Regions from separate parts of the Cupriavidus sp. FW305-3-2-15-C-LB2 genome, predicted to be linked through region 2. Evidence: predicted binding sites of a transcription regulator. Region 2 holds the regulator's gene; the other holds the start of a gene.

Region 1 (11,859 bases), on a different contig from region 2:
ACAGGATCTTGTAGAAGGGTTTTCTCATGATGTCGTCCTCGGTGTTGACCGTACCCGGGCGCTATCGCTCGGGCCGCGCGCCGTCACGGTTGCGGCGCGTTCAGGGACGGGAATTCGCAACCGCCGTGCCAGTCAAACCGGCATTGCTAACTGGTTGATTCACAAGGAAACACCGGCCCGGCAGGGGCGCGCGGCCTCCGGGATTCCGGAAATCCGGACGGCGCGACTCCGGGGTTTCGGAATGCCGGATGCATCGCAGGTGCGCGAAGCGCCACCCGATGGGGGCCGGCGGCAACTTAGACCGCCGTGCCAGGGCGCCGCCATCGCGGCCATGCCGCCGCGACACCGTATAATTCCGAGCTTCCGTTCAATGCCGTCCGGGCCGTGCCGCCGTCCGGGGCCGCCTTCTCACACCGTACGCATGAGCAGCTACTACCAGCACCACGTCTTCTTCTGCCTGAACCAGCGCGAGGCCGGCGAGAACTGCTGCGCCAACCACAACGCCCAGGCGATGCAGGAATACGCCAAGAAGCGTTGCAAGGAACTGGGCATCGCCGGCGGCGAAGGCCGCGTGCGCATCAACAAGGCAGGCTGCCTGAACCGTTGTGAACTCGGCCCGGTGCTGGTGGTCTACCCCGAGGCCATCTGGTACACCTTTGTCGACGAGCACGACATCGATGAAATCATCGACAGCCACCTGATGAAGGGCAAGCCTGTCGAACGGCTGATGGTGGACCGCTGAACCAACCGAAGCCGGCGCATGCCGGCTTGTTGCTTCCCTGTTTTGCCGCTTTGCCGTATTGCTCCGCCGCCCGCCAGCCGGACGGTTTTTTCATTTTTGCCCGGGCTTCCCGCCGGGCGCTGGCTTCACCGCCATCCTGACCGCCATCATGAACGCGCATACCCAGGTACTTTCCATCGCCGGTCCCGCCGGTGCGATCGATCTCTCGGTAGACCTGCCGCAAGGTGAGCCGCGCGGCCTGGCGCTGGTAGCGCATCCGCATCCGCTGTTCGGCGGCACCAAGGACAACAAGGTCGCGCAGACGCTGGCGCGCAGCTTCGTGCAACTGGGCTATGCCACGGTGCGCCCCAACTTCCGCGGCGTCGGCGGCAGCGCCGGCGAGCATGACAACGGCATCGCCGAGCAGGACGACCTGCTGGCCGTGGTGGCCTGGATGCGCCAGCAGACCGCGTGGTCGGCACAGGCCGCAACGCTGCCGCTGGCCATGGGCGGGTTCTCGTTCGGCAGCTTCGTCACCACCCACGTGGCGCGCCGCCTGGCCGAGGCCGGCACGCCCGCGCAGCGCCTGGTGCTGGTGGGCACCGCCGCCAGCCGCTGGCAGGTAGCCGAGGTGCCGGCCGACACCATCGTGATCCATGGCGAACAGGACGACACCGTGCCGCTGGCCAGCGTGTTCGACTGGGCCCGCCCGCAGGAGCTGCCGGTGATCGTGATCCCCGGCGCCGACCATTTCTTTCACCGCAAGCTGCACCTGATCAAGCAGCTCGTCGTCAATGCGTGGGACCGGTGAGGCCGGCACGCCGCCACCCGGACCATCCCCGCGCCACCTTCTTACTGTCGGAAAACAGAAACATGCTGAATCGAGCCACGACACGCCTTTCGTCCGCTTTTGCTCCCGCCGCCATCGCCGCCGCCATCGTGCTGGCCGCCGCGCCTGCCGCCGTCCTGGCGCAGGGCGTGCCGATGCCGCAAGTCGCAGCCAAGTCGTGGATGCTGTATGACGTGACCAGCGGCCAGGCCCTGGCGTCGCAGAATGCCGATGCGCGCATCGAGCCGGCCTCGCTGACCAAGCTGATGACGGCCTACCTGGCGTTCGAGGCACTCAAGGAAAAGCGCCTGACGCTGGACCAGGCGGTGGTGCCGACCAGCGTGGTGCTCAAGGTCAAAAGCGACGAGTCGCGCATGTTCATCGAGCCCAACAAGCCGGTCACCGTGCAGGACCTGCTGCTGGGCCTGATCGTGCAGTCGGGCAACGACGCCGCGCTGGCGCTGGCCGAAGCCGTGGGCGGCTCGGAAGAGGGCTTCGTCGCGATGATGAACCGCGAGGCCCAGCGCATGGGCATGAAGAACACCCACTTCACCAACACCGACGGCATTCCCGACCCGAACCACTACACCACCGCGGTCGACCTGGCCACGCTGACCACGCGCCTGATCAAGGACTTTCCCGAGTACTACGCCATGTACTCGCAGAAGGAGTTCACCTATAACAAGATCAGGCAGCCCAACCGCAACCGCCTGCTGTACATCGACCCGACCGTGGACGGTGTCAAGACTGGCCACACCAAGTCCGCCGGCTACTGCCTGATCTCGTCGGCCAAGCGGCCGCTGGCCAACGTGCCGGACGGCTCGCGCCGCCTGATCTCGATCGTGATCGGCACCACCACCGAACAGGTGCGCACCCAGGAAAGCCTGAAGATCCTCAACTACGGCTTCCAGTTCTTCGATACGCTGCGCCTGTACGACAAGGGCCAGGTGCTGGCCACGCCGGACATCTACAAGGGCAAGAGCGGCACGGTCAAGATCGGCGTGCAGAACGAGACCTTCGTCACCGTGCCCAAGGGCACCGGCGGACGCCTCAAGCCGGTGCTGGAGCGCCAGGAACTGCTGATCGCGCCGATCTCGGCAGGCCAGCAGGTGGGCATGGTCAAGCTGATGGACGGCACCAACAAGGTGGCGGAGTTCCCGGTGGTGGCGCTGGAAGAAGTGCCCGAGGCCGGCTTCTTCGGCCGCCTGTGGGACACCATCCGCCTGTGGTTCAAGCGCAAGTGACCTGAATGCGCGTAAGCCGGCGCGCCATGCGGCGCGCCGGTTTCGTGCCGGAGAATCCGACATGACAACCGACAAGCAAGGCAGCAACAAGCCGGGCGACATCCCGCCGGAGCAGTCGCTGATCGAATACCCCAGCCACTTTCCCATCAAGGTGATGGGCGCGATGCAGGACGGCTTTGCCGAGGCCATCGTCACGCTGGTGCAGGAGTTCGATCCCGACTTCCACGCCGGCAAGATGGAAATGCGCCCCTCCAGCGGCGGCAACTACCTGGGCCTGACCGTGACGGTGTGGGTCACCAGCCGCGAGCAGCTCGACGACTTGTATCGGGCGCTGACTTCGCATCCGATGGTGAAGGTCGTCCTCTAACCTGTCCTTCCCGCATTGTTTTCTCCCCTCTCCCGCGCGCGGGAGAGGGGAGTCGCCTTGATGCGTTCGCGCCAGTTTCAATTGCTGGTGGTCTGCAGTTTCCCCATACCAACATGAACACCATCACCCTGAAACCCGGCAAGGAAAAATCCCTGCTGCGCCGCCACCCGTGGATCTACGCCACCGGCATTGCCACGACCGAAGGGCGCTGCGAGCCGGGCGCGACCGTGATCGTGCGCGCCGCCGACGGCCGCTTCCTGGCCAAGGCCGCCTACAGCCCCGAGTCGCAGATCCGCGCGCGCGCGTGGACCTTCGATGAAAACGAGCCGGTCGACCACGCCCTGTTCAAGCGCCGCGTGGCCGCGGCCGTTGCCTACCGGCGCCAATGGGTGAAGGACAGCGACGCAGTGCGGCTGATCTTCGGCGAATCCGACCGGCTGCCCGGCCTGATCGTCGACTACTACGGCAACGGTGATAAGGGCCAGCTGGTGTGCCAGTTCAATTCGGCCGGCGTGGAACACTGGAAGACCGCGATCGTGCAGGCACTGGTCAAGGAAACCGGCTGCCCCAACGTCTATGAGCGTTCCGACGCCGCCGTGCGCCAGCGCGAAGGCCTGGAGCTGGTGACCGGGGTGCTGGCCGGCGCCGAGCCGGATCCGGCGCTGTCGGTCACCGAGCACGGCGTGCGCTACTACGTCGACGTGCGCAACGGCCACAAGACCGGCTTCTATGTCGACCAGCGCGACAACCGCAAGCTGGTGGGCGACCTGGCCGGCGGGCGCGAGGTGCTGAACTGCTTCTGCTATACCGGCGGCTTCTCGCTGGCGGCGCTGCGCGGCGGCGCCACCTCGGTGACCTCGATCGATTCGTCGGGCGAGGCGCTGAAGATCGCCGCGGGCAATGTCACGCTCAACGGCTTCGAACCCGAGCGCGCCACCTGGCTCGATGCCGACGTGTTCAAGACCCTGCGTGAATTCCGCGCCGAGGGCCGCCAGTTCGACCTGATCGTGCTGGACCCGCCCAAGTTCGCCCCGTCGGCGCAGCATATCGACCGCGCCGCGCGCGCCTACAAGGAAATCAACCTGGTCGGCATGCAGCTGCTGCGCCCGGGCGGGCTGCTGTTCACCTACTCGTGCTCGGGCGCGATCAGCATGGAGCTGTTCCAGAAGATCGTGGCGGGCGCGGTGACCGATGCGCGCGCCGATGCACGCATCCTGCGGCGGCTGTCGGCCGGCACGGATCACCCGATGCTGGCGGCGTTCCCGGAAGGCGAGTACCTCAAGGGTTTGCTGCTGGAGAAGGTAGCGTAAGACGGATGTGTGGCGCTGGTCAGCGCCACATATTCCGCATCCGGCTGGCCAGGTCCACCGGCGCCAGCGCGGGTCTGGCCGGCCCTTCGCCCGGCATCGGCGGGGGTGGCCACGAGCGGCTGTAGAAGTTGGGCATCACGCGGTTGGGCAGGAAGCGCGTGCGCGACGCATACACATGCCGGTCGCCGAAGCCCACCTGCTGGTGCACGTAGAAGCGCTGCGGCACCACGATGTCCAGGTGGTCCCTGGCCCGCGTCATTGCCACATAGAGCAGCCGCCGTTCTTCCTCGATCTCTTCGGTGGTGCCGGTCGCCAGGTCGCTCGGCATGCAGCCGTCGACCGCATTGAGCACGTACACCGCCTTCCATTCCTGGCCCTTGGCCGAGTGGATGGTCGACAGGATCAGGTAGTCCTCGTCGCGCGAGGGCACGCCGGATTCGTCGCTGGAGGCGCTGGGCGGGTCCAGCGTCAGTTCGGTCAGGAAGCGCTCGCGCGCGCCGTAGGTGGCGGCGATGCGCTCCAGCTGCTGCAGGTCGGCCTGGCGCGCGGCGGCATCGTCGTGCAGGCGCTCCAGGTGCGGCGCGTACCAGGCCAGCACTTGCTCGAACTCCGACGGCCACGGCGAGGTGGGCGCCATCAGCGCGCGCGCCAGCGCCAGCAGGTCGGCCCAGGCGGGCGCTGCGGCCGGCGGCGGCTCGAATTGCTCCAGCGCGAACAAGGGCTCGGTGGCCAGCGCCAGCGCATCGAGCACGCGCGCCGCGGTCTTGGGGCCGATGCCGGGCAGCAGCTGCAGCGTGCGGAAGCCCGCCATGCGGTCGCGCGGGTTCTCCAGCCAGCGCACCACCGCCAGCGCGTCCTTGACGTGGGTCGATTCCAGGAATTTCAGCCCGCCGAACTTCACGAACGGGATATTGCGCCGGGCCAGCTCGATCTCTACCTGCGCGCTGTGGTCGGCGGCGCGGAACAGCACCGCCTGTGCCATCAGCGTCAGGCCGGCCTCGCGCCGCGCCAGCACCTGCTCGACCACGTAGCGGGCCTGGTCGGCCTCATCGTTGACCACGATCACGCCGGGCTTTTCGGCCGAGGCGCGCTCGGACCACAGGTCCTTGGTATAGCGCTCGGCCGCCAGCCCGATCACGGCGTTGGCGGCCTGCAGGATCGGCTGCGTCGAGCGGTAGTTCTGCGACAGCGTGACCTGCTGCGCGGCCGGCGTGAACTGCGCCGGGAAGTCCAGGATATTGCGCACGGTGGCGCCGCGGAAGGCGTAGATCGACTGCGCGTCGTCTCCCACCACGGTCAGGCCGCGGCCGTCCGGCCGCATGGCCAGCAGGATCGACGCCTGCAGCGCATTGGTGTCCTGGTATTCGTCGACCAGCACGTGGTCGAAGCGCGCGCCCATGTCCTGCGCGATGGTGGGCTCGGCCATGGCCTGCGCCCAGTACAGCAGCAGGTCGTCATAGTCCAGCACATGCTGCTTCTGCTTGGCCTCGACATAGCCGGCGAACAGGGTGCGCAGCGCATCCGCCCACATCGCGTAGCGCGGGAACTGCTGCTTGAGCACGTCTTCCAGCGGCGCCTGGGTGTTGACCACGCGCGAGTAGATCGCCAGGCAGGTTTCCTTCTTCGGGAAGCGGCTGGCGGTCTCCGACAGGCCCAGGTCGTGGCGCACCACGTGCATCAGGTCGGCGGCATCGCCGCGGTCGCTGATGGTGAAGGCGGGCGACAGGCCCAGGGTCTCGGCGTATTCGCGCAGCAGGCGCGCGCCGATGGCGTGGAAGGTGCCGGACCACTGCAGCGCCGCGCGCCCCGCGCCGGTCTGGGTGCCGAGCGCCTGGTCGACGATGCGCTCGACGCGCCGTCCCATCTCCGCCGCGGCGCGGCGCGAGAACGTCAGCAGCAGGATGCGTCGCGGATCGGCGCCGGCCAGCACCAGGTGCGCGACCCGGTGCGCCAGCGTATTGGTCTTGCCCGAGCCGGCGCCGGCGATGATCAGCAGCGGCGCGTCGCTGCCGTGTTCCACCGCGGCGCGCTGCTCCGGGTTGAGCCGGGACAGGTAGGCGGGGACATCATCGGCTCCAGGGGCAGCGAGGTCGGCGGCGGGGGCTAGGTCCAAAGTCACAGGCGGGGCTCGGGGAAGGCTCGGAAAACTCAGAAAAAGGCTGGCGCCAACTGTATATCCATACAGGGATGTCGCGCAACCTGCTGCCCTGGCGATCGTGCGTAAAAACAGAAAAAGGTGCTCGATGAGCACCTTTTCGCTGCGGTTGCCGCGGGAGCGTTACGCGGACTTTGCCAGCGCGCCATCCAGCAGCTTGTGCAGCGCATCCCACTCGGGCTCGCCCACATAGCGCTTCAGGATGCGGCCGTCCTTGTCGACCACGAAGGTGGTCGGCGTCAGCTGCACATTGCCGAAGGCCCTGGCCGCGGTGCCGTCGGAATCCATCGCCACCTTGAACGGCAGGCCGCGCGTCCTGGCGTAGTTCATTACATACATGGGCGGGTCGTAGTTCATCGCCACGGCGACGAATTCCAGCCCCTTGCCCTTGAACTGCTCATAGGTGCGGACCATGTCAGGCATTTCCTTGACGCAGGTGGCGCAGCTGGTGGCCCAGAAGTTGATCATATAGACCTTGCCCTTGAGGTCGGCGGTGCTGACCTTCTCGCCCGACAGCAGCGTGAAGGTGGCCGCCGGGGCCGTATTGGCCGGCGCCAGCGCGCGGTAGCCGAACCAGCCCAGCAGCGCGAGCACGACCACGGCCGCGACGATGGGCCAGGGCTTGCGGGAGGATTTGGTGGCAGGGGCAGCAGTGGTCATGGAATCCGGGTCAGGCAGGTTCGGTCAGTAATGGGACATTCTAATGCCGCAGGCGTTCGCGCGCTGCGCGGGGCCGGGCTGCGGCAATCCGCCGCAAGCGTCCCGATCGATTCAGCGCCGGACGGTGGCGCGTGCCTGGTCCAGCGCCTGTTCCAGGTAGGCGCCGTAGAAATCCGGCTGCATGCCGCGCAGCGGGCCGGCGGCGGCGCGGCCCTGGCGGTCCAGGAACAGCACCGTGGGCGCCACCCGCACCTGGTGCGCCCGGGCCCACGCGCGCGCGGTGGTCAGGCTGCCGTCGGCGTCGCGCAGCGGGGTGTCGGCTGTCATGTCGAGCTCGCGCACGGCAATCTCGCCGGCGGCGGCCTGCGGGCCCAGGTAGTTGCGGCGCACCGCGTCGCAATAGCTGCAGCCCGGCATCGACACCAGCACCACCAGCGGCTCGCCGCGGCGCGCGGCCTCGGTGCCGTGGGCGGCCAGGTCGGTGGCCGGCGGCAGGTGGGCGGGGCTGGCCGCGGCTGCGGGCATGCCGGCCGCGGCTGCCAGCAACGCACCCGCGGCCACCCAGCGCAGGCTGGCTATGGCGAAGGCGTGGCGGGCAATGAGGGCGGCAGGCATGGCTGGAACGTGGGGGCAGGGCGGTAGCGGGAGCGGGAGCGGCGCAGCAAGCACTGGAGCGCCGCTTTCGGGATAATACCGGTTTCCGCCCGCAGGCGATGGCGTCCGCCAGCGCCGCCCGCAGCCTGCGCGCGCCGTCCCCCATGGATTCCCGATGCGTCTTGTGCCGCCCCCGCCGAGCTTTCCTGCCGCTGTCCGCCGCCCGCTGCTGTGCTGTGCCGCCGTGCTGGCATTCGCCCTGTGCGCCTGTTCACCGCGCTATGACTGGCGCACCATCCAGTCCGGCGAGGGCGCCTACGCCGCGCTCTATCCGGGCAAGCCCACCAGCGCCGCGCGCGACGTGACCATTGCCGGGCGCAAGCTGCCGATGACGATGGAAGCTGCGCGCGTCGACGACACGCTGTTCGCCGTGGGCGTGGTGACGCTGCCCGCCGATGACGAAGCGCTGCGGCGCGAGGCGCTGGCGGCGATGCAGGCCGGCCTGCTGGCCAACCTCGGCACGCCGTCGGGCGAGCCGCGCGCGCGGCCCGTCACCGTGATGAGCGCCGACCGTCCGGGCCGCCCGCTTGCCGGCGTGGAAGTGCAGGCCAGCGGGGTGTCGCCGCAGGACCAGTCGCCGCGCCGGCTGACGGCGCGCCTGGTGGCGGTGGGTACGCGCGCGTACCAGGCGGTGGTGCTGGAATCGGGCGATGCCGCGCGCGACGCGCGCCAGGCCGAGCAGGTGGAGCAGTTCCTGGGCGGCTTCCACCCGTTCTGACGCGCCGCGTCGCAGGAAAGATTGTTGGTGCCGTGGCTGCGGGAGCGTGGCCCCGGCATGGTTGTCGTCAAAGGAGAGTGGGATGCGTTGGGAAGTATGGTTGGCTTTTTTCGCCGCGTGCTGGGTGATCGCCGTGTCGCCGGGGTCGGGCGCGGTGCTGTCGATGAGCCATGGGCTCTCGTACGGGCTGCGCAGGACCACCACCACCATCTTTGGCCTGCAGGCCGGGCTGGTGATCGTGCTGCTGGTGGCGGGCGGCGGCCTGGGCGCGCTGCTGCTGGCCTCGGAGCAGGCCTTCATGGTGGTCAAGACGATAGGCGCGCTGTACCTGATCTACCTCGGCGTGCAGCAATGGCGCGCGCAGGTAGAGAGCGGGGCGGACCAGGGTGGCAGCACCGCCCCCGTGCGCGTAGCGGTGATGAGCCGGCGCCGGCGCTTTGCCACCGGCCTGCTGACCAATGTGACCAACCCCAAGGGCATCATCTTCATGGTCGCGGTGCTGCCGCAGTTCATCGATCCCAACCGGCCGCTTGCGCTGCAGCTGGCGATCCTGGCGGCCACCATGTGCTGCGTGGACCTGGTGGTGATGCATGGCTATGCGCTGCTGGCGTCGCGCATGCAGGGGCTGTTCCGTAATGCGCGCGCGGTGCGCTGGCAGAACCGCTTCTTTGGCAGCGTGCTGATGGCGGTGGGCGCGGCGCTGTTCTTCGTGCGCCGGCAACACGCCTGAGCGGCGTCTGCATCAATACTGGCGCGCACCGGCCGGGTTTGCTTCAATGAGGAGGAAACCCGGCCACGGAGACCCCGCATGCCCGCCTTGCCGAACCCCCACGCCGGTGCGCGCCTGCAGCCGCGCCATACCGTGCCCCCGGTCGAAGAGCCCGGGCCGCCGGGCATCCCCCCGGACTTGCCGTTGCCGCCAGAGGAAGATCCGACCCCGCCCCCGGTCGAGCCGCCGGTTGCCGGGCGTGCCGGGCACTACTGCTTCAGCTCGTAGAAATCGTTCAGGCAGTAGCCGTCGGTCAGTTCGACCGGCTGGTCGCCATGGGTGTAGCCGGTGCGCAGGATATGCAGCAGCGGCTCGCCGGGCGCGATCTGCAGGCGCGCGGCCAGTGCTTCGCCGGCGACGATCGCGCGCAGCCTTTCGGTGACGCGCAGCACCGGCTTGCCGATCCGCTCCAGGTAGGCGTACAGCGATTCGCCGATGGCGCTGGCGTCGGGCAGCACGGCCAGTGCCAGCGTGGTGACATCCATCCAGAAGACCTGCCCGTCGGCCTTGCGCAGGCGGGTCAGGCTGACAATCTCTTCCCCTTCCTGCAGCGCCAGCGCCGCAGCCTCCTGGGGCGTGGCGCGGCGGCGTTCGAACGCCACCAGTTCGCTGGCCGGCGTCATGCCGCGCCGGCGCGCCAGCTCGCTGAAGTTGTCCAGCCGCGCCGCCTTCTGCTCAGGGCGCGGCGCGACAAAGGTGCCCGCGCCGCGGCTGCGCGTGATCGCGCCTTCCTCTGCCAGCACCTGCAGCGCGCGCCGCGCCGTGACGCGTGAAATCTCCAGTGAATCCACCAGCGTGCGCTCGGACGGCAGCGCGTCGCCCACCCGCCATTGGCCGGCCTGGATGGCCGCGGCCAGCCTGCGCGCCACTTGCAGGTAGATCGGCGTCGCCTCCGCTTCGTCCGGCTTGAGAGCCTGCAGCCGTTGATCCATTGCGAATCCTCGTAGGTACCAGAGTGTGGAGGTGATGATACCACTTTAGGACATTTGACGTCCATGGGGCGGCATTGCGTCATCTGGGCGATAACATCGCCATCGCTTCGCTTTACGTCAATTGGTATTGAAATGGTTCTGCTGATTATGGCATCGGAAAATGCTGCTGTGATTTGGAAAAATCTTACCTATCTCCGTGGGTTATGGTGATTAAGGCGAATGTGAGGACCATCCAAGGACTGTTTTGCCTTGCCTCAATAAAGATGCCACTTAGATACAATATTGTTGTAGTGGTTTTCACTGGTATTTTTATTGTCGGTTGCCGTCTATCTTTCGCCTGACCCTGGCGCCGTCGCATTTCTGCACCGGCCGCCGCGACTTCTGGAAGCAAAATGGCTGAGACGAGCGAAACCCTGTTGCTGCGGGCTCCGGTGAGCGGAGTGCTGCTTCCCCTCGCGGCCGTGCCGGACCCGGTCTTTGCCGACGGCATGTTCGGCGACGGCCTGGCCATCGACCCCCTGAGCGACACGCTGGTGGCGCCTTGCGACGGCACCATCGTCCACCTGGCCGCCACCGGCCACGCCCTGACGCTGCAGGCTCCGTGCGGGGCGCAGGTGCTGCTCCATGTCGGCATCGATACGGTGTCGCTGCGCGGCGAAGGCTTTGCGCCTTGCGTGGCGCAGGGCGCTGCCGTGCGCCAGGGGGATGCGCTGATCCGTTTCGATGTCGACCGTGTCGCGCAGCAGGCGTCGAGCCTGGTGACGGTGATGGCAATCGCCAATGGCGATGCCTTCACGGTCGCCGGCAGGACCGGCGCGGCGCAGGCCGAGGCGGGCCGCACGGTGCTGCTGCAGGTGCGTGCCGCGGGTGCCGCGGCGCCCGCGCAGGAAGACCACGCGAGTGCAGCCGAACAGCGGCGCACGGTCACGCTGGCCTGCCCTGGCGGCTTGCACGCGCGGCCCGCGGCACGGGCGCGCGAAGCCGCGCGCGGCCTGGACGCCGCCGTCGCATTGCACTACGGCGGCCGGCAGGCGAGCCTGGCCAGCCTGGTGGCGCTGCTGGGCCTGGCCGCCGACGAGGGCGCCGCGGTCGAGCTGGTGGCGACCGGCCGCGATGCCGGTGCCGCGCTTGATGCGGTCGCATACGAACTGCAGCGCGCCGGCGTGGGCGAAGAAGAACCCGTGCCCACGGTGGCCGCACCGATTGCGCAGCCTGGGCCGGGCGCCGGCCTGCCGGCGGATGGCATCCCCGGCGTGGCTGCCGCCCCCGGCATCGCGATCGGCACGCTGCACTGGTGGCGCGAGACCACGCCGGAGCCGGCCGAGGCCGGCCAGGGCATTGCTGCCGAGCGCGAGGCCCTGCGCGCCGCGCTGGCGGCCATCGACGCCCAGCTGGCGCATGAGAGCGAAGCCGCCACCGCACGCCGCGCCGGCGCCGAGGCCGGCATCTTCGCCATGCATCGCGCGCTGCTGGAAGACCCGGCACTGCAGGCCGCGGCCG
Region 2 (11,859 bases):
TCGTCGCGATCCAGCGGCGTGATGAAGGTCTTGTGCAGCAGGTCGATGGTGTCGTGCGTGATCCGGTCGGCCTTCTTTTCAGTGGCCTGGACGCGGCGGGCATGGGCCTCGGCGTTGGGCAAGTCGTTGACCAGTGCCTGGAGCTCATGGGCGGCGGTCACCGCGCAGTCGGCATGCTGGTTGAAATATTCGAAGAACTTGCCCTCCGTGGGCATGAATCGGCCGAACATGGAATGTTCCTTGTGGCAGCGTGGTGACGCTGCTGATTGTGTTGCAGGATTGAGCGGACGCGTTGCATGACAGTCGCGGGTGGCGACTGTCATCAAAGCGCAATATTTTACAGGGTTACTGGGACATTGCCCGCGAATTTGGCGCAAACAAGACGGCGCCGCACGGACGATTGCAGGCTGGCTTGACTTCGTCAGGTATCGTTGTCGAAGAAAGCCGGGCCGCCGCTGAAGTTGTCGAACTTGGTGAACTGGCCCAGGAAGGTCAGGCGCACCGTGCCGATCGGGCCGTTACGCTGCTTGCCGATAATGATCTCGGCCGTGCCCTTGTCCTGGGAGTCTGCGTTATAGACTTCGTCGCGGTAGATGAACAGGATCACGTCGGCATCCTGTTCGATAGCGCCGGATTCGCGCAGGTCGGACATCACCGGACGCTTGTTGGGACGCTGTTCCAGGCTTCGGTTCAGCTGCGACAGTGCAATCACCGGACAGTTGAGTTCCTTGGCCAGACCCTTGAGCGAACGGGAGATTTCTGAAATCTCCGTGGCGCGGTTCTCGCCGCCGCCCGAACCTGACATCAGCTGGAGGTAATCGATGATGATCAGGCCAAGCTGCCCGCACTGGCGCGCCAGGCGCCGCGAACGGGCACGCAGCTCCATCGGGTTCAGCGCCGGGGTTTCGTCGATGAACAGCTGGGTGTCGTTCATGCGCTGGATCGCATGCGTCAGCCGCGGCCAGTCTTCATCCAGCAGGCGGCCAGTGCGCAGCCGGTGCTGGTCGAGGCGGCCTACCGAGCCGAGCATACGCATGGCCAGCTGGGTGCCCGCCATTTCCATCGAGAACACTGCCACCGGCAGGCCCTGCTCCACTGCCACATGCTCGCCGATGTTCAGCGAGAACGCGGTCTTGCCCATCGACGGGCGGCCGGCCACGATGATCAGGTCGCCCGGCTGCATGCCGCTGGTCATCTTGTCCAGGTCGATGAAGCCGGTCGGCACGCCGGTGACGTCGGTGGTGGAATCGCGGTGGTACAGCTCGTCGATGCGCTCGACCACCTGGGTCAGCAGCGGCTGGATTTCCTGGAAACCCTTCTGGCCGCGCGAGCCTTCTTCGGCAATCGCAAAAACCTTGGACTCGGCCTCATCCAGCAGCTCGCGCACCTCGCGGCCCTTGGGCGCGAACGCGGCCGAGGCGATATCGTCGGCCGCCGTCACCAGCTTGCGCAGCACCGAGCGCTCACGCACGATCTCCGCGTAGCGGCGGATATTGGCCGCGCTGGGCGTGTTCTGCGCCAGCGAATTCAGGTAGGCCAGCCCGCCCACCTCCTCGGCCTTGCCGGCGACCTGCAGCATTTCATAGACCGTGATCACGTCGGCCGGCTTGGTGGCCGAGATCAACCGGGCGATGCTCTGGAAGATCATCCGGTGGTCAAAACGATAGAAATCCGCCTCGGAAATGAAGTCCGCAATGCGGTCCCAGGCGGCGTTGTCCAGCAGCAGGCCACCCAGCACCGATTGCTCGGCTTCGATGGAATGCGGCGGGACTTTGAGGTTCTCGAGTTGGGGGTCGGCGACGGGCGCGTTCATGGGGAGGCATTATAACGGCGGGAGGACGCACTTCGCCGGACATTTGGCGACCGGGCAGGCAAAGACAAGCGGGCAACAAAAAAAGGCAGGAGCCGGGGCTCCTGCCTTTTTTGCTTGCGGTGCTTCAGCCGGCGCAGCGCGCCGGCAAGGCGGCACGTCCTTAGACGCTCTCACCCACGACCGACACGGTCACGTCGACCACGACGTCCGTGTGCAGCGCAACGCTGACCGGGTGGTCGCCCACCATCTTCAGCGGACCGTTCGGCATGCGAACCTGGGCCTTTTCCAGCTTGAAGCCTTGGCCAGCCAGGGCTTCAGCGATGTCGGCATTGGTCACGGAACCGAACAGGCGGCCGTCCACACCCGACTTCTGGCTGATCTGGACGCTCAGGCCGCTCAGCTTCTCGCCTTCGGCTTGCGCGGCGGCCAGCTTCTCGGCAGCGGCCTTTTCCAGCTCGGCGCGCTTGACTTCGAATTCGGCGATCGCGGTTTGCGTAGCACGGCGGGCCTTCTTGCCCGGGATCAGGAAGTTACGGGCGTAACCGTCCTTCACCTTGACGATGTCACCCAGGTTGCCCAGGTTGATGACTTTTTCCAGCAGAATAATTTGCATCGTATTCTCTCCTTAACGGACCTATGGCCTGATCAGTTCTTGTGCAGGTCGGTGTACGGCATCAGCGCGAGGAAACGCGCACGCTTGATGGCCGTATCCAGCTGACGCTGATAGTGAGCCTTGGTACCGGTCAGGCGGGCGGGCGTGATCTTGCCGTTGTCGCCGATGAAGTCCTTCAGGGTGTCCAGATCCTTGTAGTCGATCTGTTCCACGCCAGCCACGGTGAAGCGGCAGAAGCGCTTGCGCTTGAACAGCGGGTTCTGTTGCTGGAAGCGCTTCTTGTTCTTGTTGTCACGTTTGACGAATGCCATGATTCAATCCTTTTCGAATGCTTTACATCCAGTGATGTGAAAGACGAGAGCCTTGCTGTTGCGGTGCCTGCGGGCCAGGAATCCTTCGCAGTCGAGCAGCGTGCCGAGCGGTAAGCGCTCCAGACGCTGGCCAACCTGTCCGACCCCCATCGCTGAGATTGCAAACTCGACCTGCCGCGGCGTTTGCGCCTCGACGGCCTCGCCGCTGTACTGCAGGATGCAGTTCACGACGGGGACCCCGGCCGGGGTATAGCGCAGGGCATCGCGTTCCGCCAGGGTGGCGGCAAGCCGAAGCTGGTTCAACGCGGGACCTCTTGCTGGTTGCAATCCATGCTGCCGTGGCCGACGCTGTCAGCCATGGCGCGCACCGCAGTCCGCACTCAGGCGGCCTGGCCTTCGGTGGTCGTTTGCGCGGCCTTGCGGGCTTCTTCGCGCTGCACTTCCTTCATCATCGGCGAAGGTGCGGTCTCGGCCTTCTTGGTCTGCACGATCAGGTGGCGCAGGACGGCGTCGTTGAACTTGAACGCGTGTTCCAGTTCAGCCAGCGTTTCCTTGCCGCATTCGATGTTCAGGCAAACGTAGTGAGCCTTGGCCAGCTTCTGGATCATGTAAGCCATCTGGCGACGGCCCCAGTCTTCCACGCGGTGAACGTTGCCGTTCTGCGAGGTCACGAGCTGCTTGTAGCGCTCGATCATGGCCGGCACTTGTTCGCTCTGGTCCGGATGGACGATGAAGACGATTTCGTAATGACGCATTGACGCTCCTTTTGGATTAGCCACCCGGGCGTCACGAGTCCGGTGTGGCAAGGTTGAATAGCCTTACATTATAGCGCGCATGGCGGCAAGTGCGCAAGCCGCTGATTACACAGGCAAATCAGTACACAGGCAAATCAGGCGTTGGCAAACACGGCCTGCAGCCTTGCCGGATCCCGCGCCAGGCCTGAGTCGGCTGCCAGCGCCAGGGCCAGCAGCACGCGCGCCTTATAGGGATTGAGGTCCGTTGCGGAAACAAAAGCTCCATCCGTCGGGCTGAGCTGGCGCGGAATCGCCACATGGCCGGCCCCGGTGCGGGAACTGCGCACCACGGCCACCCCCGCGGCAGCGGCATCGGCCAGCGCCCCGGCCAGCACCTCATGCACCGAGCCATTGCCGGCGGCAGCCACCACCAGCCCGGCTACACCCGCGCGGACCAGCGCATCCACTGCCACCCTGCCCGGCTGCGCGTAGCTCGCCACGATCTCCACCATCGGCCACGCCGCCGGCATCGGCCCGATCACCCAGGCCGCGCGTGGCGCGCGGGCGAAGCGCACGTAGTCGTCCTGCACGAAACCCAGCGGCCCGCAGGCCGAGACAAAGGCATCCACCGCCGATGTGTGGGCCTTGGCCACATCCCGCGCAGCGTGGATCTGCTGGTTCAGCACCACCAGCACACCCTTGCCGCGCGCATCGGGATGAGCGGCCACGCGCACCGCATCCAGCAGGTTCAGCGGCCCATCGGCCGACAGCGACGTCGACGGCCGCATTGCCGCTGTCATCACCACGGGCACCGGACACGATTGCGTCAGGTGCAGCGCCATCGCAGTTTCTTCCAGCGTATCGGTGCCGTGGGTGATCACGATGCCAGCCACGTCGGGCTGCGCGGACCAGTGCTCAACCCGCGCCGCCAGCGTTTGCCAGAGCGTGAAGGTCATGTCCTTGCTGTCGACCTGGGCCACCTGCTCGGCCTCGATGCGAGCCGCCGACTGCAGCGCGGGCACCGCTGCCAGCAACGACGACACCGGCACGGTCGCCGCCTGGTAGCGTGCGCTGCTGGCAGAGTTTCCGGCCGCGCCAGCAATGGTGCCGCCGGTGGCCAGTACGACGATGCGAGGCAATTGGGTCATGGAGCGCGCAAAGAAAGTGGAAAGGCAGGAATGGCGATTGTAACGGGCGCGCCCCGCCTCGCCGCGGCTCTCGCCGGTGATCCGCATTCCGTCCATGAGACACGCCCCAAAAATTCTGCTTGCGCTCAGGCCGATACTGTATAAAATCACAGCATACTGTTTAAACATACAGTGCCCGGTCAGACGGATGCAGGATAAAGGATCGACCGATCCTCTTACCCGAAACCCCGCGACCCCGCACGGAACGGCGATCCCATGGCGACCCTGACACCCCGGCAGCAGCAGATTTTCGATCTGATCCGCAACACGATCCGCCGCACCGGCTTTCCGCCCACGCGCGCCGAAATCGCCGCAGAGTTTGGCTTCTCCTCGCCCAATGCCGCGGAAGAACACCTGAGGGCGCTGGCACGCAAGGGCGTGATCGAACTGACCCCGGGCGCTTCACGCGGCATCCGCCTGAAGGTGGCACGCAGCGATTCGGAAATGCCCGACCAGTTTTCGTTGCCGATGGCCGGCGTGATGCAGTTGACGCTGCCGCTGGTGGGCCGCGTTGCTGCCGGCAGCCCGATACTCGCCGCCGAGCATATCGACCGCCAGTACCAGGTCGACGCCTCGGTCTTCGACGAACGCCCCGATTACCTGCTGCGAGTGCGCGGCCTGAGCATGCGCGATGCCGGCATCCTCGACGGCGACCTGCTGGCCGTGCGCCGCGCCAGCGAAGCCGCCAACGGCAAGATCGTGGTGGCGCGCCTGGGTGATGACGTGACCGTCAAGCGCCTGCAGCGGCGCGGTGGCCATATCGAACTGATCGCAGAAAACCCGGACTTCACCAACATCATCGTGGAGCCTGGCGAGGAGTTCTCGCTGGAAGGCATCGCCGTCGGGCTGATCCGATCTTCCGGCTTCTAGCCGGGCACCGCAGGCCAACCGCCTGCGCGGGCCCACCCGCTTCCATTGCTTTGCAGACGCCGCCCGGCTTGCCGGGTGTTGACCCCGCTTTGCCTAAAAGAGGTGCCACCATGCCGCAAATCCACCAAGTCGCCGCCCGTCGCCCGGTCAAGCCCGTGCCGTTCCGCCAGAGCAAGGGCGTACGCGTCTACCAGGGTACGCAGCGCCGCACCATGGTCGGCAGCATGGCGGCGATCTGCCGCATGCTTGAACTCGAAACCGCCGAAAAGCTGGCCGCCTGAAATCTGCCGGCTGTCTCCGAGCAGCTGCGGGCGCCGCCCTCAGCTACGCGGCGCACACGCCTTGGCTTCGGCTTCCAGCTCCGTCGGCGTCAGCTGCGGGAACCACGTATCGCTCTTGCGCAGCTCCAGCGCCGTACCATCCGGCTTCGCCGTCAGCGAAATCAGATAGGCGTATTGGTATTCACCGCCAGACGTGGTCTGGCCGATGCGGATCTCGGTCTGGCTCTTCGCCGGATAGTTGACGACCGCGGCGTCATCGCCCAGATTGTTGCGCAGGCATTTCGCAACCTCACCCATCTTGGCGGGCGTGAACAAGCGCATCGGCGCACGCGCGCGAATGTCCTTTTCAGAAGTGCCGGTGGCACACCCTGCCACCATGGCTGCCATCGCTACGCCAACCGCTGCCGCTCGAACAGACATACCGCCCCTGGGAAATGCAGAACGGCGCCCTCGCGAGGCGCCGTTCTGGGAAATGCTTTGGGGTGGCTGATGGGACTCGAACCCACGACGACAGGAATCTCAATCCCGGCATCAATCGCCATTTTCCCCTTTGGAATCAACGCTTTCGGCCTCGTTTTTTTCCCCATGAACGCTCAATTTTTCACAAGCATTCATGCGGCTTCTACGGGTGCCGTGGGAAAAATTGTAACCCGTGCGAGCCCCATGCGCCACCTCAATTTTTGGCCCGCAAACGGCGCCCCTTGCCTGCAGCAACCCCCGAGACATACCCGACCACCACCGGCGCAAACTTTCCGTAGCCCGCCTTGTACGCGGCTTTTTTGCATGATTTTTGCATGGCGGAGCAAGGAGGGGATGACCACTGTGGCCGAGATCTGGCGGAAAGAAGCAGTGATCTAAAGCGTGCCGGAGACCGCCGGCGTCATGGCTTACACCACGCCGCCATCCGGGATCGAGCGAGCCGAAACAGATCGGGAATCGTCGTTGTGCTTAATGATCTCGGCCATCTCCGCGCGCGAGACATCCACGATGTCGTCAAGCTCAAGCCCTTCTGCATACGTAAGCGCCTCTTCACCGCGCGCAATATGAAAAATCGTGCCCCGCCAGCTGTCCACGCCGTCCCCGGGACCGGATAGGCGGATGCCAAACTCGACATCCTGATCAAGGACGCGAACGGTCACTAGATCTCCCACGTCAACTTGAATACCGTCAACCGCGTATTCTCGGGCCACGACTATCACGGGCCGTTGCGTGTAGCCTCTGGCGAATATCGCTTGCATTTTTCGCTCCCGCTGAGCATCGCCCCAAACTGCAGAGGCAACCGGGACATCCACGACAGGCGTGGGACCGCTTGTTCCTGCGCTTTGACTGCAATGCATCGAGCTCGCTACACTGCGACGGCGAGGTACAGCCCGCCCAGAATGAGCAGCCCAGCAACCAGCGCGAAGTAATAGCGCGCGCCGTGCACGGGGAGTTCTGGGTGGCCGGGTAGGTGAGAAACGTGGCGCTTCATCGCGGTTAGCGTGCAGAAGACTGAGTTAAGCATAGGCCTCTGAGAACAGGAACGCCATGTTGGCACCGGCGCCTGCCGACGGCTCGAATACACCCTCCCTTCGATCTCTCGACCCGACCGAGGGCTTTTTTGCACGGATCGGCGGTTTTGCACAACGTATAGCGCGCTTTCCTGACACGAATGCGCCTCTGACCAGCTATTTGCCATCTCCATCCACGAAGGTAGGAGGTTGCCCGACATCGAGTTCGACTCATCGCACCTACAACGAAGACATGCCCCAACCAAGGAGGTGCATTAATGTCTGTCAATACCGTCCAGGTTGTGCTGACCGAAGAATCCCGATGGGCCGTAGAAACCGATGATCCAAGCGGCACGCGTGTAACCTATCCCTCCCGCGGCGCAGCGATTGCCGCAGGCGTTCAAATGGCAATGGCGCAGGATGCCGTCCTCACGATCCATGGCCTGGAAAACGAGCCAAGTGAGATCGATTTTCGCGATTGCGACGCGAGCGCGCTCACTTGCATCCGTGATGCCGATTAAGGTCATGCCCTCAGTTGGATTCTAAGCGGGCGGTCCTGCGACACGCCTGCCTCCACTTCGGGCCCTCGCCACCCTGATCGAGGGCTTTTCTTTTGCCAGACAGGCCCGATTGAGCACCTGTCCAACATGGATTGCTCATGTGTAGGCCCTAGACTCGAATTGCATACTGATGCGGGGTCCCAAAATGCGACACGTTCACATCATGCCGCATCTCGGCCATTGGGACATCTGTCGAGACGGCAGTCCGAATGTCCCGTTCACTACGAAAGCGGACGCCGTCCATGCCGGCTGGACAGCCGCCTGTGCCGAACGCGTCGATCTCTACGTTCACAGGCTAGACGGGACAATGCACCGGTACTTGAGCCGGGTCGATGGAACCAATCCAGAGCGCGACGAAGAATAGCGCCGGCATGCTTGCTGGGAAGAAACGCCTGATCGTCTCGTCTGGGTCGCCGGCGGCTAGCGCGTTGCCGAGTTGGTCGACGGCGATCAGCACGTTTCAGAAGTAGCGCTTCATCACTCCCCTCCTTCGCGGGGCGGCCAGCAGCGAACTCGCCGGCCAGCCGGCCGCGCAGACCCTTCGGCGCCCCTTTCAACATCCGATCTGCGCTCGGCGTCGCCATCTGCTTGACGCGGCTCTGCAACTGGCGCCCGTTGATCAGGATGGGTGATTCGGGTTCTTTTCGTTCCAGCTATTCAGCCAGGCTGCCGCCCGGTCCTGAATGCCCTTGTCGCGCTCGGCCAGGCCGCGCGACCAGAGATCCAGGATGTCGGCTTGCGTGTTCTGCACCAGGGCGATGTCCTGGCGCGTCGGCATGCGGCGGCGGGTGAGTACCGACATCGACAACGGCGGCTCGGCATTTCCCATGTCGTTCAACAGGGACTACCCGAACGAGATAGTTGGCGGCATGACCCTTCGCGACTACTTCGCCGCGAAGGTTGTCGTTGGCGATGAAATCGGCGTCCGCTATGCGGAGCAACTGCTCGGCCGCGCCATGCCTGACTACGCCGCCCACCCGCTAGCCAACGCGATCTTCTGGGCTGATGCGCGTGCCCGCCTCCGCTACATCGAGGCCGACGCCATGCTCGCCGCTAGGGAGGCAGCATGACAACCCTGAAGGCATACGAGGTCCACTTCGCCGCCATGGACATCCGCCCCGCAGCGATCACCACGAAGCTCGAGCGCAGGTCCGCCGACGCCTACGACTTCGCGGCACACGCCAACCCATCGACCACCCACCGTCACTACGATCGGCGCAAGGTCAAACGGGCAGCAGCAACAGAATAAGGGAGCAGAAAACAGAAACGGCACCAGTGGCGCCGTGGGGAAATTCCGCATCATGGGACGGTTAGAAAGCCCGTAAGGCCTTGATGCGAAAGAAAATTTGGGGTGGCTGATGGGACTCGAACCCACGACGACAGGAATCACAATCCTGGACTCTACCAACTGAGCTACAGCCACCGTAGAGGTCATCAGCGTGTTTCGTTGCTGATCGACGAAAACCAAGATTATACAAACAGTTTGCCGGAATGGCTAGTATTCCGCACAATTTTTTTGAGAGAAAAGCTCAGGTTCTGGACGGGCTCCACTTTGCTTCAAGCAGCACTGCCTGCTTGATGGCTTCGACGGTCTCCGCTTCGGTATCGAACTGCCCCAACAGGCGGCGCGACTTGCCGTTCAGCACGGCTTCCTGCAACGCCTTGCCAGCAGCTTCCGAAGTGCCGGGATGCCAGCAGTAGCGTGCCGTCCATTTGCCGTCCTGCAGTTGCTCGGCAACCCAGATCACCCTGAAGTCTTCATAGACAACGCCGAACGGCGCTTCGTTTTCCACGTTTTCTTTTTCCACGCTGCTCCCCCTGCCGGCTCGGTCCGCATGCCATGCCTTGTCTCGCCTGGGGCTATGCGAGGGATCGTATCACGGCCGCCGACCAGGGCGCCCGCCCAGCGCTGGCACCTTCGCGCCTGCCGCTGATTCGCTCGCGGAAATATGCTGTGCACAGCCCCTACCTCTGCAGGGTTCATGCCGCAAATGCGCGAAGCGATACTTGTGCCTGAGGGACATTGACCCCCCTCGACCTTCCCGTCAGGCGGCCCGCCCCATCGGGCCGCCTGCCTCTTTTTGGCCACCCTGCCTTCTCATTGTCGTGGCGCCAGCACCTGGCGAAGGAACCTCACGAGCATCTGAGAGCCCAATCGACGTCATCGACAAAATCGACACGTCTACGAACGGCAGGAAACGGGAATGCAAATCAAGTGTAGATGGCCAGCGCGGATTCTTGCGCTGACGGCATTGGCGGCCACCTTGCTCGGCGGATGCGCTGGCGGCGGGGTCGACGGCAGGGAATCGAGCATCACGACGTACGGCACGCTGGACGTAGGCATCAGCCATACGCGCTAGCCTGCTGGCGTGACCGATGGAACTCTTTACGGGGACAACCGTCTAATCCCCTCGTCGGCGCAAGCAAAGCGAGCGCGCAAAAAAAGAGTCCGCAACGCGGACTCTTAAATTTAGCGATCTCAAATGCCCTGAAGGCGGTTGCACTGTAACTGTCATGCTGGGAATGCACCATTCGGGTAAACGAAGAGCAAGAAGCCTGGCGTAGCAACAAGAGTACTGCGACGAAAAAAAAGCCCGCCGAAGCGGGCTAATAATCAGTTGAAGAAAGCCCTGTATTCGAGGGCAGGCACAGTGTATGAAAGTGCCTTGCCTCAGCGAATTAGGGGAATCCCTTTCCTGGCGCCGGTTTCCGGGCGATCAGGCATTGCAAGTGCGGCGCGCGGTACCCCCGCGCAGCCATGCACATTTTCACGATTCTGAGTTAGAGCGCGGCCTCGGCAGAACGCGCAGCCCACGCTCGCTTACGCGGCCAGAGGCTCTTGTGCCTGCGGCCGCAAGTGCGCGCGCGCCTCTTCGAACAGTGCATCCACATCGGCTCGCGTGCGTGCCGCATTCATGCGCTTGGCATCCGACAGCACGCGGCGCCAGCCACGCCCGCCCGCGATGCCACGATGCAGGCCAAGCATGTGGCGCGTGACCGCGCCCATATAGCCCCCCCGCTCCACCAGGTCACCGATATAGCGCTGCATCGCCAGCTCGACATCGAGCCGCGACGGCGCCGGCGCACTCGCATCGCCATAGAAGCGCGCATCCATTTCGGCCAATACATAGGGCTGATGGTATGCCTCGCGACCGATCATCACGCCATCGACGTGCTCGAGGTGGGCCGCCACCTCGTCATAGCTGACGATGCCACCGTTGATCAGGATCTCCAGCTCAGGAAACTCCTGCTTCAGCTGGTACGCCACCTCATAGCGCAGCGGCGGAATCTCACGGTTTTCTTTCGGGCTCAGGCCCTTCAGGATCGCATTGCGCGCGTGGACGATAAACGTGCCGCAACCCGCCTCGGCCACCCGGCCGACGAAATCACGAACAAAATCGTAGTGCTCGATCTTGTCGATGCCGATGCGATGCTTGACGGTGACCGGGATATCCACCGCATCGCGCATCGACTTGACGCAGTCGGCCACCAGTTGCGGCTCGGCCATCAGGCACGCGCCGAAGGCCCCGCGCTGCACGCGCTCGGACGGGCAGCCGCAGTTCAGGTTGACTTCCGCATAGCCCCACTGCTGCCCCAGCCTGGCCGCCATGGCAAGATCTGCCGGCTCGCTGCCGCCCAACTGCAGCGCGACCGGGTGTTCGGCCGCATCGAAGTCCAGGTGGCGCGGGACGTCGCCATGCAGCAGCGCGCCGGTGGTCACCATCTCGGTGTACAGCCAGGTGTGGCGGCTGAGCTGGCGGTGGAACATGCGGCAATGGCGGTCGGTCCAGTCCATCATCGGGGCCACGGATACCCGGCGCGGGCTTGCAGCAGCGATCTTCCCTTGATAATCAGTCATTTCACAACGATCCGCCTGGACCGATATTCCTACTTAGAAAAACTCAAAAACTGCCTCGTCAGCCTGCCGGGAAACGGCAAGTTCGCTGATGAGCGGAAGCGCTTGAGTTTACCATCGAGGGCAGATCGAGATCGATCGAAG

Evidence for each region. The regulator LexA, encoded in region 2, represses DNA repair genes until DNA is damaged. The targets are predictions, from matches to a motif close to ACTGTATNNNNATACAGT.
Region 1: the regulator LexA is predicted to act here: its motif matches at 6,640-6,657, upstream of AC3WRR_RS15350 (ATP-dependent helicase).

Annotation. Positions count from the first base shown of each region.
Region 1 covers NZ_JBYSZW010000018.1:51,403-63,261, reverse strand. Annotated here, with positions in the region: gene AC3WRR_RS15380 (dicarboxylate/amino acid:cation symporter) at 1-28, opposite strand, end outside; gene AC3WRR_RS15375 ((2Fe-2S) ferredoxin domain-containing protein) at 422-742, shown strand; gene AC3WRR_RS15370 (alpha/beta hydrolase) at 891-1,532, shown strand; gene AC3WRR_RS15365 (D-alanyl-D-alanine carboxypeptidase family protein) at 1,595-2,794, shown strand; gene AC3WRR_RS15360 (YbeD family protein) at 2,856-3,161, shown strand; gene AC3WRR_RS15355 (class I SAM-dependent rRNA methyltransferase) at 3,275-4,471, shown strand; gene AC3WRR_RS15350 (ATP-dependent helicase) at 4,491-6,590, opposite strand; gene AC3WRR_RS15345 (TlpA disulfide reductase family protein) at 6,750-7,286, opposite strand; gene AC3WRR_RS15340 (SoxW family protein) at 7,398-7,901, opposite strand; gene AC3WRR_RS15335 (hypothetical protein) at 8,056-8,658, shown strand; gene AC3WRR_RS15330 (LysE family transporter) at 8,741-9,388, shown strand; gene AC3WRR_RS15325 (hypothetical protein) at 9,467-9,655, shown strand; gene AC3WRR_RS15320 (GntR family transcriptional regulator) at 9,637-10,359, opposite strand; gene ptsP (phosphoenolpyruvate--protein phosphotransferase) at 10,752-11,859, shown strand, end outside.
Region 2 covers NZ_JBYSZW010000064.1:19,074-30,932, forward strand. Annotated here, with positions in the region: gene AC3WRR_RS31570 (DUF47 domain-containing protein) at 1-230, opposite strand, end outside; gene AC3WRR_RS31575 (replicative DNA helicase) at 422-1,813, opposite strand; gene rplI (50S ribosomal protein L9) at 1,974-2,426, opposite strand; gene rpsR (30S ribosomal protein S18) at 2,459-2,737, opposite strand; gene priB (primosomal replication protein N) at 2,741-3,040, opposite strand; gene rpsF (30S ribosomal protein S6) at 3,118-3,492, opposite strand; gene AC3WRR_RS31600 (asparaginase) at 3,627-4,619, opposite strand; gene lexA (transcriptional repressor LexA) at 4,875-5,528, shown strand; gene AC3WRR_RS31610 (hypothetical protein) at 5,639-5,809, shown strand; gene AC3WRR_RS31615 (hypothetical protein) at 5,849-6,196, opposite strand; gene AC3WRR_RS31620 (hypothetical protein) at 6,697-7,047, opposite strand; gene AC3WRR_RS31625 (DUF2188 domain-containing protein) at 7,578-7,820, shown strand; gene AC3WRR_RS31630 (DUF2188 domain-containing protein) at 8,023-8,223, shown strand; gene AC3WRR_RS31635 (hypothetical protein) at 8,479-8,661, opposite strand; gene AC3WRR_RS31640 (hypothetical protein) at 8,648-8,929, shown strand; gene AC3WRR_RS31645 (hypothetical protein) at 8,926-9,108, shown strand; tRNA gene AC3WRR_RS31650 (tRNA-His) at 9,207-9,282, opposite strand; gene AC3WRR_RS31655 (hypothetical protein) at 9,389-9,667, opposite strand; gene dusA (tRNA dihydrouridine(20/20a) synthase DusA) at 10,681-11,718, opposite strand.